One region of the Blautia sp. 1033sp1_1033st1_G9_1033SCRN_220408 genome, then DNA from elsewhere that is predicted to be linked to it. Evidence: predicted binding sites of a transcription regulator. Region 1 holds the regulator's gene; the other holds the start of a gene.
The links. Region 1 encodes HrcA, which represses chaperone genes, less so after heat shock. Its sites were predicted from a motif close to TGTTAGCACTCNNNNNNNNNGAGTGCTAACA; they were not measured.
Positions count from the first base shown of each region.

Region 2: the regulator HrcA is predicted to act here: its motif matches at 2,269-2,299, upstream of AB5916_RS04505 (Hsp20/alpha crystallin family protein).

Region 1 covers NZ_JBFKZO010000005.1:139,115-143,350, reverse strand. The annotation lists gene dnaK (molecular chaperone DnaK) at 1-1,233, opposite strand, end outside; gene grpE (nucleotide exchange factor GrpE) at 1,250-1,897, opposite strand; gene hrcA (heat-inducible transcriptional repressor HrcA) at 1,923-2,963, opposite strand; gene AB5916_RS05970 (ComEC/Rec2 family competence protein) at 3,176-4,078, shown strand.
Region 2 covers NZ_JBFKZO010000004.1:52,034-56,269, forward strand. The annotation lists gene AB5916_RS04490 (serpin family protein) at 117-1,181, shown strand; gene AB5916_RS04495 (hypothetical protein) at 1,376-1,618, shown strand; gene AB5916_RS04500 (family 78 glycoside hydrolase catalytic domain) at 1,756-2,145, shown strand; gene AB5916_RS04505 (Hsp20/alpha crystallin family protein) at 2,442-2,909, shown strand; gene AB5916_RS04510 (exonuclease domain-containing protein) at 3,290-4,236, shown strand, end outside; gene AB5916_RS04515 (D-alanyl-D-alanine carboxypeptidase family protein) at 4,223-4,236, opposite strand, start outside.

The DNA of each region.
Region 1 (4,236 bases):
AATGTCTACGGCAGTCTGATTATCTGCTGCTGTAGAGAAGATCTGGCTCTTCTTTGTAGGAATGGTTGTATTTCTCTCGATCAGTCTTGTAGCAATACCACCCATTGTCTCAATAGAAAGTGACAGCGGAGTAACATCCAGAAGAAGGATATCACCTGCGCCAGCCTCTCCTGCAAGCTTACCACCCTGTACGGAAGCACCAAGTGCAACACACTCATCCGGGTTAAGAGATTTGCTTGGCTCCTTGCCAGTCAGCTGACGAACCTTATCCTGAACAGCAGGGATACGTGTAGATCCACCAACCAGAAGTACCTGACCAAGCTCAGATGCTGTAAGGCCAGCATCTGAAAGTGCACGGCGAACCGGCTCTGCAGTCTTCTCAACCAGATCATGTGTCAGTTCATCGAATTTAGCTCTTGTAAGGTTCATATCGAAATGCTTCGGACCTTCTGCTGTAGCTGTAATGAACGGCAGGTTAATATTGGTTGTTGTTGCAGAAGAAAGCTCTTTCTTTGCTTTCTCAGCTGCTTCTTTCAGTCTCTGAAGTGCCATCTTATCGTTGCTTAAATCAACACCCTCGTTCTTCTTGAACTCGGAAAGCATATAATCTGTGATTCTCTGGTCGAAGTCATCACCACCAAGACGGTTATTACCTGCTGTGGAAAGAACCTCGATAACACCATCGCCGATCTCAATGATAGAAACATCAAATGTACCACCGCCAAGGTCATATACCATGATCTTCTGCTCTTTTTCATTATCAAGACCATAAGCAAGAGCTGCTGCTGTAGGCTCGTTGATAATACGTTTTACATCAAGACCTGCGATCTTACCTGCATCCTTGGTAGCCTGACGCTGTGCATCATTGAAATATGCTGGAACTGTGATCACCGCTTCTGTTACAGGCTCACCTAAGTATCCTTCTGCATCTTTTTTCAGCTTCTGAAGGATCATAGCGGAAATCTCCTGTGGAGAATATTTCTTACCATCAATATTTACACGATAATCTGTACCCATCTCTCTCTTAATGGAAGAGATTGTCTTTTCTGCATTTGTTACAGCCTGACGTTTTGCAGGCTCACCTACCAGACGCTCACCTGTCTTTGTAAATGCAACAACAGACGGTGTTGTTCTGGATCCTTCTGTATTTGCAATAACGGTAGGTTTTCCACCTTCCATAACTGCTACACAACTGTTTGTAGTACCTAAATCAATACCAATAATCTTACTCATGATAATTCCCTCCTGATTAATTTGCAACTTTAACCATACTGTGTCTTACAACAAAATCTTTATAGGTATATCCCTTCTGGAATACTTCTACTACTTCATTAGCACCTGCATTTTCATCCTCTACATGCATCACTGCATTATGGAGGTTCGGATCAAACTCTTTGCCTTTGGCCTCGATCTCCTTAACACCCATCTCATCAAGAGCGGTCATCAACTGTTTGTAGATCATCTTCATGCCATCTGCAAAGGCATCTCCCTCTGGAGCCTGTGCAAGTCCTCTTTCAAAATTATCCACAACAGGCAGGATCTTTTCAACAATATCTCTTGCCCCGATCACATACATGCTGGCCTTTTCCTTTTCCGTTCTTTTACGGAAATTATCAAACTCAGCCATGCTTCTCTTTAAACGATCGGTAAGCTCTTCCACCTGCTGTTCAAATTTATCTTTTTTCTTTTTTCCGAAGAAAGAAGTCTTTGTCTTTTCTTCCGGTTTGGCATCTTTTGTTTCTGGCTCTTCTGATGCTTCAGCCTCTGGAACTTCTTTTTCCTCTTCTTTGGAAGATTCTTTCTCTGTATCCTCAGCCTCGGCTGCTGTCTCTTCTTCGCTGCCGTCAGTCACCGGAATCTCAACTGTTTCTTCTGTAGCTTCGGTTTCTTTCTTTATATCTGACACGCTGTCAACCGCCTTTCTATGTTTTCTTATTTACTGCTTCATCAAGATGAACCTTAAGCTTCTTCAAGCTGTCCACAACATTCTCATAATCCATACGCTTAGGTCCGATGATACCGATGGTTCCATGCATCCCATTGCCCAACTCATAAGAGGCAGTCACAACACTGCAATCCTTCATGGTCTGAATGGGAACCTCATCACCGATGTACACCTGCACACCTGTGCTTTCCTGATCACCCATGCTCTCACGAACCATATCTGCCAATTCCTTCTTATCCTCGAAAGTGGAGATCAGCTCGCTTGCTCTGGACTTGTCAGCCAGCTCCGGATATTTAAAAATATTGGTGGTTCCTGATGTATATACTTCCAAATCTTCCTCATCCACCTGAATGGTGGCTGCCACTGCATCTAACACGGTAGCTACCACACCGCTGTGGGTTCCTGCCTGCTCCTTCAGTCTGGCGATCATACCAAGATTGATATCCTGGATAGGAACTCCGTTCAGGTTGGTATTCAGAAGAAGGTTTAATTTCAGAATAGTCTGGTCATCCATCTCTTCGTCCAGATCAATGATCTGATTGCGGATCACATTGCCTTCACAAACAACAACTGCGATCAGCTGGTGCTCACTGACTCTGGAAAGCTGAATGAATTTCAATCGGCTTCCGCTGTACTGTGGAACCGTGATCATAGTGGCATAATTAGTATTGGCTGCCAAAACCTTGGCAACCTTCTTTAATACTTTATCCATCTTATCCGTGTTCTCTATCATCATCTCACGGATCTCTGCGATCTCTGATTCCTTTTCCCTGGTCAGTTCATCTACATAGAGACGATAGCCTTTGTCAGATGGAATCCTTCCTGCAGATGTATGAGGCTGTACGATATATCCCATATCGGTCAGGTCTGACATCTCATTCCGGATGGTTGCTGAACTTACATTCAGATCTGGATATTTGGAAATTGTCCTGGAACCTACCGGCTCACCTGTTTCCATGTATGTTTTGATGATTGCTTTCAGTATTTTCTTTTTGCGCTCATCTAATACGTCATCCATGAATGTTTGCTCCTTTCTCCATCTGTTTTGTTAGCACTCAACATAATGGAGTGCTAACATCTATGGTCTTAAGATACACCTGTTGTAAAAGTTTGTCAATATTTTTTACAAAATATTTGTGTGAAAATTTGGTGATGATTTTTCCTGATTGAGAAATGATTGTAAACGGCTTATAATATAGTTACGCAATATAAAAAAAGGAAAACACTACAATGGATTATAAAAAACATCTGACCTATTTTACAGGACTGGCTATCGGGCTTCTGACTCTTTTACTGGCTTTATTTCTTTCTCCTGCTGTTCCATGCTCAGCCGGCACTGCTTCTGTCACCTGGCGCGTTACCCAGTACGGCGATGACCATGCCGGAAAGCAGTCCATGTTCTATACCATCAAGGGCAGTAACGGCAAACTGATCGTAGTAGATGGTGGCTGGACAGATCAGGAGGCCTTTGTCCGTAAGACCATCCAAAGTCTGGGCAGCAAAGTTGATCTGTGGATCATCACTCACCCGCATCCGGATCATACCGGTGCTTTTATCAAAATCTTTTCTTCTCCAGGAGATATCCAGATTCGAAAAGTGATCGCTCCTAAGATCAATGACAGTCGCTACCGTAAATTTAAACACAGCTGGGATGAATATCCTGTGTTTCAGCAGTTTATGAAATTAATGTGCGGCACCTCCAAAATCCACTGGAAAGGAGCTGGTGACAGCTTCCGTTTTTCCGGACTGAAATTTCAGTTTTTCAACGGTTACAGCAACACCCTTACCAATACCACCAAAGACATCTGCAATGGTTCCTCCCTGGTATTTAAAGTATCCGGCAGGAAAACCAGCATGCTGTTCACAGGAGATATTCTCACAAAGGTAGGCAGACGGCTGATCAGTACATATAAGAAGCAACTAAAATCCACCTTTCTGCAGGCGCCGCACCACGGCAATAATACAGGTCGTTATTCCTTCTATAAATATATCGGTGCTGATATCACTTTTGTGGATGCCCCTGCTTTTCTCCGGACTTATCCTGCAGTAGCCCGGAATCTTCAAAATATAAAAGCACTTGGCGGACAGGTATATACCTACAACAGTTCCAGGCGAAGCGTTATCATTCACTGAAAATTGCAGGAAGATTGGGGATTTCCTGTAAGATCACAAAATGACCGGTCAGATGTGTTTACACCTGCCGGTCATTTGTATAAAACAGCCCCAGCAGTCCAAGCCCTGGGCTATGATACCTGATTTTTTGTTTTATATACGCTTACCGCTCCATCTCT
Region 2 (4,236 bases), on a different contig from region 1:
CAGTCGTTAACGTATATGTTGATACCGCAGCAGCCAGCGAAATCCTTACTTCAGATGAATACATGCAAAATGAAACCAATATTAACAAAACTACAGTATTACAAAATTCAGTAAAAATGACAGACATGCTCTCAGCGGAAGCTTTCGGTAAAAACATCATGTTCAGTCCGACAAGTTTGAACTTTGCACTCGGCATGATTGCAGAAGGTGCGAAAGGAGAGACAAAAGAAATTTTGGATGATTACCTGGGAACCAATGATTTTGCCACCTATGCAAAGGAGTATCTGGACAAAATTAAGGCATATAATACTGAAGATGAGAGTTACGGATATCAGTCAAAAGTAAAGATAGCAGATGCGATTTGGTTGGATAATGGGTTAACACTTCAGGAGAAATTCAAGAATACGGTATCGGATAGTTTTGGGGCAGAAGTGGAAGCTGTGGATTTTTCTGCCGCGGAGAAAACATGTGATGTCATCAATTCCTGGTGTGACAAAAATACAGAAGGGCTGATCCCGAAGATCATTACGCCGGATCTGATCAATGACAATACAGGACTGTGCCTGACCAATTCCCTGTATTTTGAGTCCGGATGGAGTGGGGAACCTTGGAATGTTTCTGATACAGAAGAAAGTTTTGGAAAAAAAGAAAAAACAAAATACATGACCTGTACAGGAGACAGGTATTATGAAAATGACAAGGCTACTGCTTTTGGCAGGGATTATGCCAACGGGCTAAGTTTCATAGGCATCCTGCCAAATGATGAAGGTGATTTCAACCTTGAGGATCTGGATATTGGCGGACTTCTGAAATCCAATCCAGAATATGATGAAGTTGATTGCAAGATGCCAAAACTTAACTTTGAGACGAGCACTGTTCTAAACGATATGCTCTCAAGCATGGGGCTGGACAATCTATTTTCCAGCAATTCTGATTTCTCCGGTATTGTAGACCAAAATGTAAATGTGGATACGATACTGCAGAAAACAAAACTGGAGTTGGATGAAAACGGCACGAAGGCAGCAGCAGTGACGGCAGTTACCATGGAATGTATGTCTGCCGCGGTGGAAAATGAACCGATTATCAAAACCGTGGAGCTTACTCGCCCATTTGCATTTCTGATCTATGACAGAAACAATGATGAAATTCTGTTCATTGGAAAAGTAATATCTATTTCCTGATACAAGCAAATATTCGATCAAGACTCTGGCCGCCCTTTCGTGGGATTTGACGCCCGGGTGCATATGAACCCCGACAGTATCTGCGGTGGTATTGGGCAGATTCCATCTTCTTCCATTAATCTTAGACTGTCAGTGAGAACCTTCTGGCTGATACCTTTCAAATCTTTTTTTGGAGAGAATACAGAAAAAATCCAATGGGACTTACAGAGAAAGCACCAAGATTTTCCTGGAAAATAGAATCGACAATCGATACAGATGCGCCGGAAATCACAGAAGGAAATGTTATTGTTAAAGATTTTGACAAAGCAGTATTAACAGCACAGGAGAATGAACCTGTTCGTATCACAGAGAAAATTGTGGGTAAAGAGTTGATTGTGACATCAAAAGGTGAAAAGTTTATCTCAGTCGAGAAGACTCCCACCTCTTTCAGGTGGTGAGTAACAGCAAGTTAGTCTTAGTGGGAGTCCAATCTCCGACTGAGATAAACGCTCCGCGAGGATGCACAGTGATTCTGCAAAGAATATGTCAGCTTACGCTGACCAGAATCACGCGCCAAGTCTCGCGGCTGCTCGACTTGAATGACTTCGGACAGATTGTGACTGGTGTTGTAGAGGTTCATGTGAAAGGCGAGAAAGGACAGAAGATTGTGCTCCGTCATGCAGAGGTACTGGACAAAGATGGAAACTTCTATCCGGAGACACTTCGTCAGGCAAAATCAATCGATACATTTATCTGTAATGGAGAAGAACAGATTTTTCGACCGCATTTTACATTCCATGGATTCCGTTATATCAGCGTAGAAGGAATGGAAGAATTTACAGCAGATCAGTTTTTCGCCTGTGTGATACCTTCTGATAGGGAAAAGACAGGTGATTTCCCCTGTTCTAATATAAAAGTAAATAAACTGCAAAGTAATATTATATGGAGTCAGAGAGATAACTTCCTTATTTTTCATGGCTTGTAGCGATAACAAATTCTTCATAAAAATTAGCACTCACCTCTTGATAATGGAAGTCGATTTTTGTCCTGTATTGTGTATCCCGGAAGTGCCCTTTAAAATCAAGGCTTCACAAAATCTTCACAAAATAATTAGCACTCACCTCTTGACAGTGCTAATAACATGTGTTATATTACACATAGAACAAAGGAAGAGGATAAAAAGAGAACAAAGAAATAGGTTCTATGAGATCCCAACAGATACCCGAGTTCCAAAGAAACAGGTAAACAACATAAATGTATAATAAAAAGGAGAGATGACTTATGTTAATGCCTAGCGTTTTTGGAGAAAACTTATTTGATGATTTCTTTAATGAATTTCCATTCTATTATGATGATAAAGCACTGAAAGATACAGAGAAGAAGCTGTATGGCAGGAAAGCTAATCACGTAATGAAGACAGATATCAGGGAATTGTCTAATGGCTATGAATTGATGGTAGATCTGCCCGGATTTACAAAGGATGAGATCAAGGCTTCTCTGGAGAATGGATATCTGACCATCAGTGCTGAGAAAGGTCTTGATAAGGATGAACAGGAGAAGGAAACCGGACGTTACATCCGTAAGGAACGTTATGCCGGAGCCTGCAGCAGAAGCTTCTATGTGGGTGAGGATGTAGACCAGGAGGATGTAAAAGCTGAATTTAAACATGGCATCCTGAAATTGTTCGTTCCGAAGAAGGAAGCAAAACCGGAAGTAGAAGAAAAGAAACATATCGCCATTGAAGGCTGATATTTTTAATATGGGGGTGTGCACCATTGGGTGCATGCCCTTTTTTTATAAAAACGTTCTGTGAGGATGCTCTCAGAGGAGAAGATCGCTTATAATAGATGTTGTGCTACTGTTCACACACCACTATCCCGCGAGGTGTTTTGGCATGAATATGCCAAAATTCCGAGACATACAAGCCAAAATTCCATTGCCGCAGGCAATCTGGAATGAATTTTGGCTACGTTGCTGTGAACGGAGTGAACAGTAACGATGTTGTACTGGCTTGAGGGCAAGCTTTAGGCACAGGGTTGACGGAATAGCTTTTTTGCTTTATTCTTTCCTTATTGATTTACGCGCAGAAGAGATGATAGAAACGGCAAAAGGAAAGATGGAATCATACCATGAATTATATTGTGTTTGATCTTGAATGGAATCAAAGCCCGGATGGGAAAAAATTTGAGAATGCAAGACTACCATTTGAGATTATTGAGATAGGGGCTGTAAAGCTTGATAAAGATAAAAATATCATAGACAGTTTTCAACGGTTGATCAAACCGCAGGTGTACAACTGGATCCATGACAGTATCCATGAGGTGATCCATGTAGATTATAAAGATTTGACAGATGGCCTGCCTTTTCCGCTGGCAGTGCGAGAATTTCTTCAATGGTGCGGAAAGGATTATGCCTTTTTTACCTGGGGCAATCAGGATGTTATGGAGCTGCAGCGCAATATGAAATATTATAATATGCTGTCACTGATCAAAGGTCCTGTTACTTATTATGATGTACAGAAGCTATACGGGATCTGTTATGAGGAAGATGGCGAGAGACGGGCACTGGAGACCGCAGTGCAGCAGCTGAAGATCAAAAGCCAGATGGAATTTCACAGGGCTGTTGCAGATGCATGTTATACAGCATATGTGCTTCAGTATATTGACGATAATTGCATCCGTCAGAATCCATCCCTGGACGTTTACCAGAATCCCAAGTCCAGAAAAGAAGAAGTTCATATGGAATATTCCATGTGGAATAAGTATGTTTCCAGGGAGTTCTTTTCCAGAGAGCGAGTGATGAAGGACAGGGAGGTTTTAAGCACCTGCTGTCCTGTGTGCCATTGTCCTGCCAGACGGAAGGTACGATGGTTCATGAATAATAATTCAAAGGTTTATTATTGCCTGGCAGTTTGCCAGGAACATGGAACTATAGAGGGAAAGATCCGTATACGGAGAACAGAAGAAGATAAATATTTTGCTGTGAAAACTCTATACCGGGTAGGTACAGAAGAGGCGGAGAAAATCCGTGAAAAACGGGATTCTCTCCGCCTGAAGCGACAGTTAAAAAGGAAGCA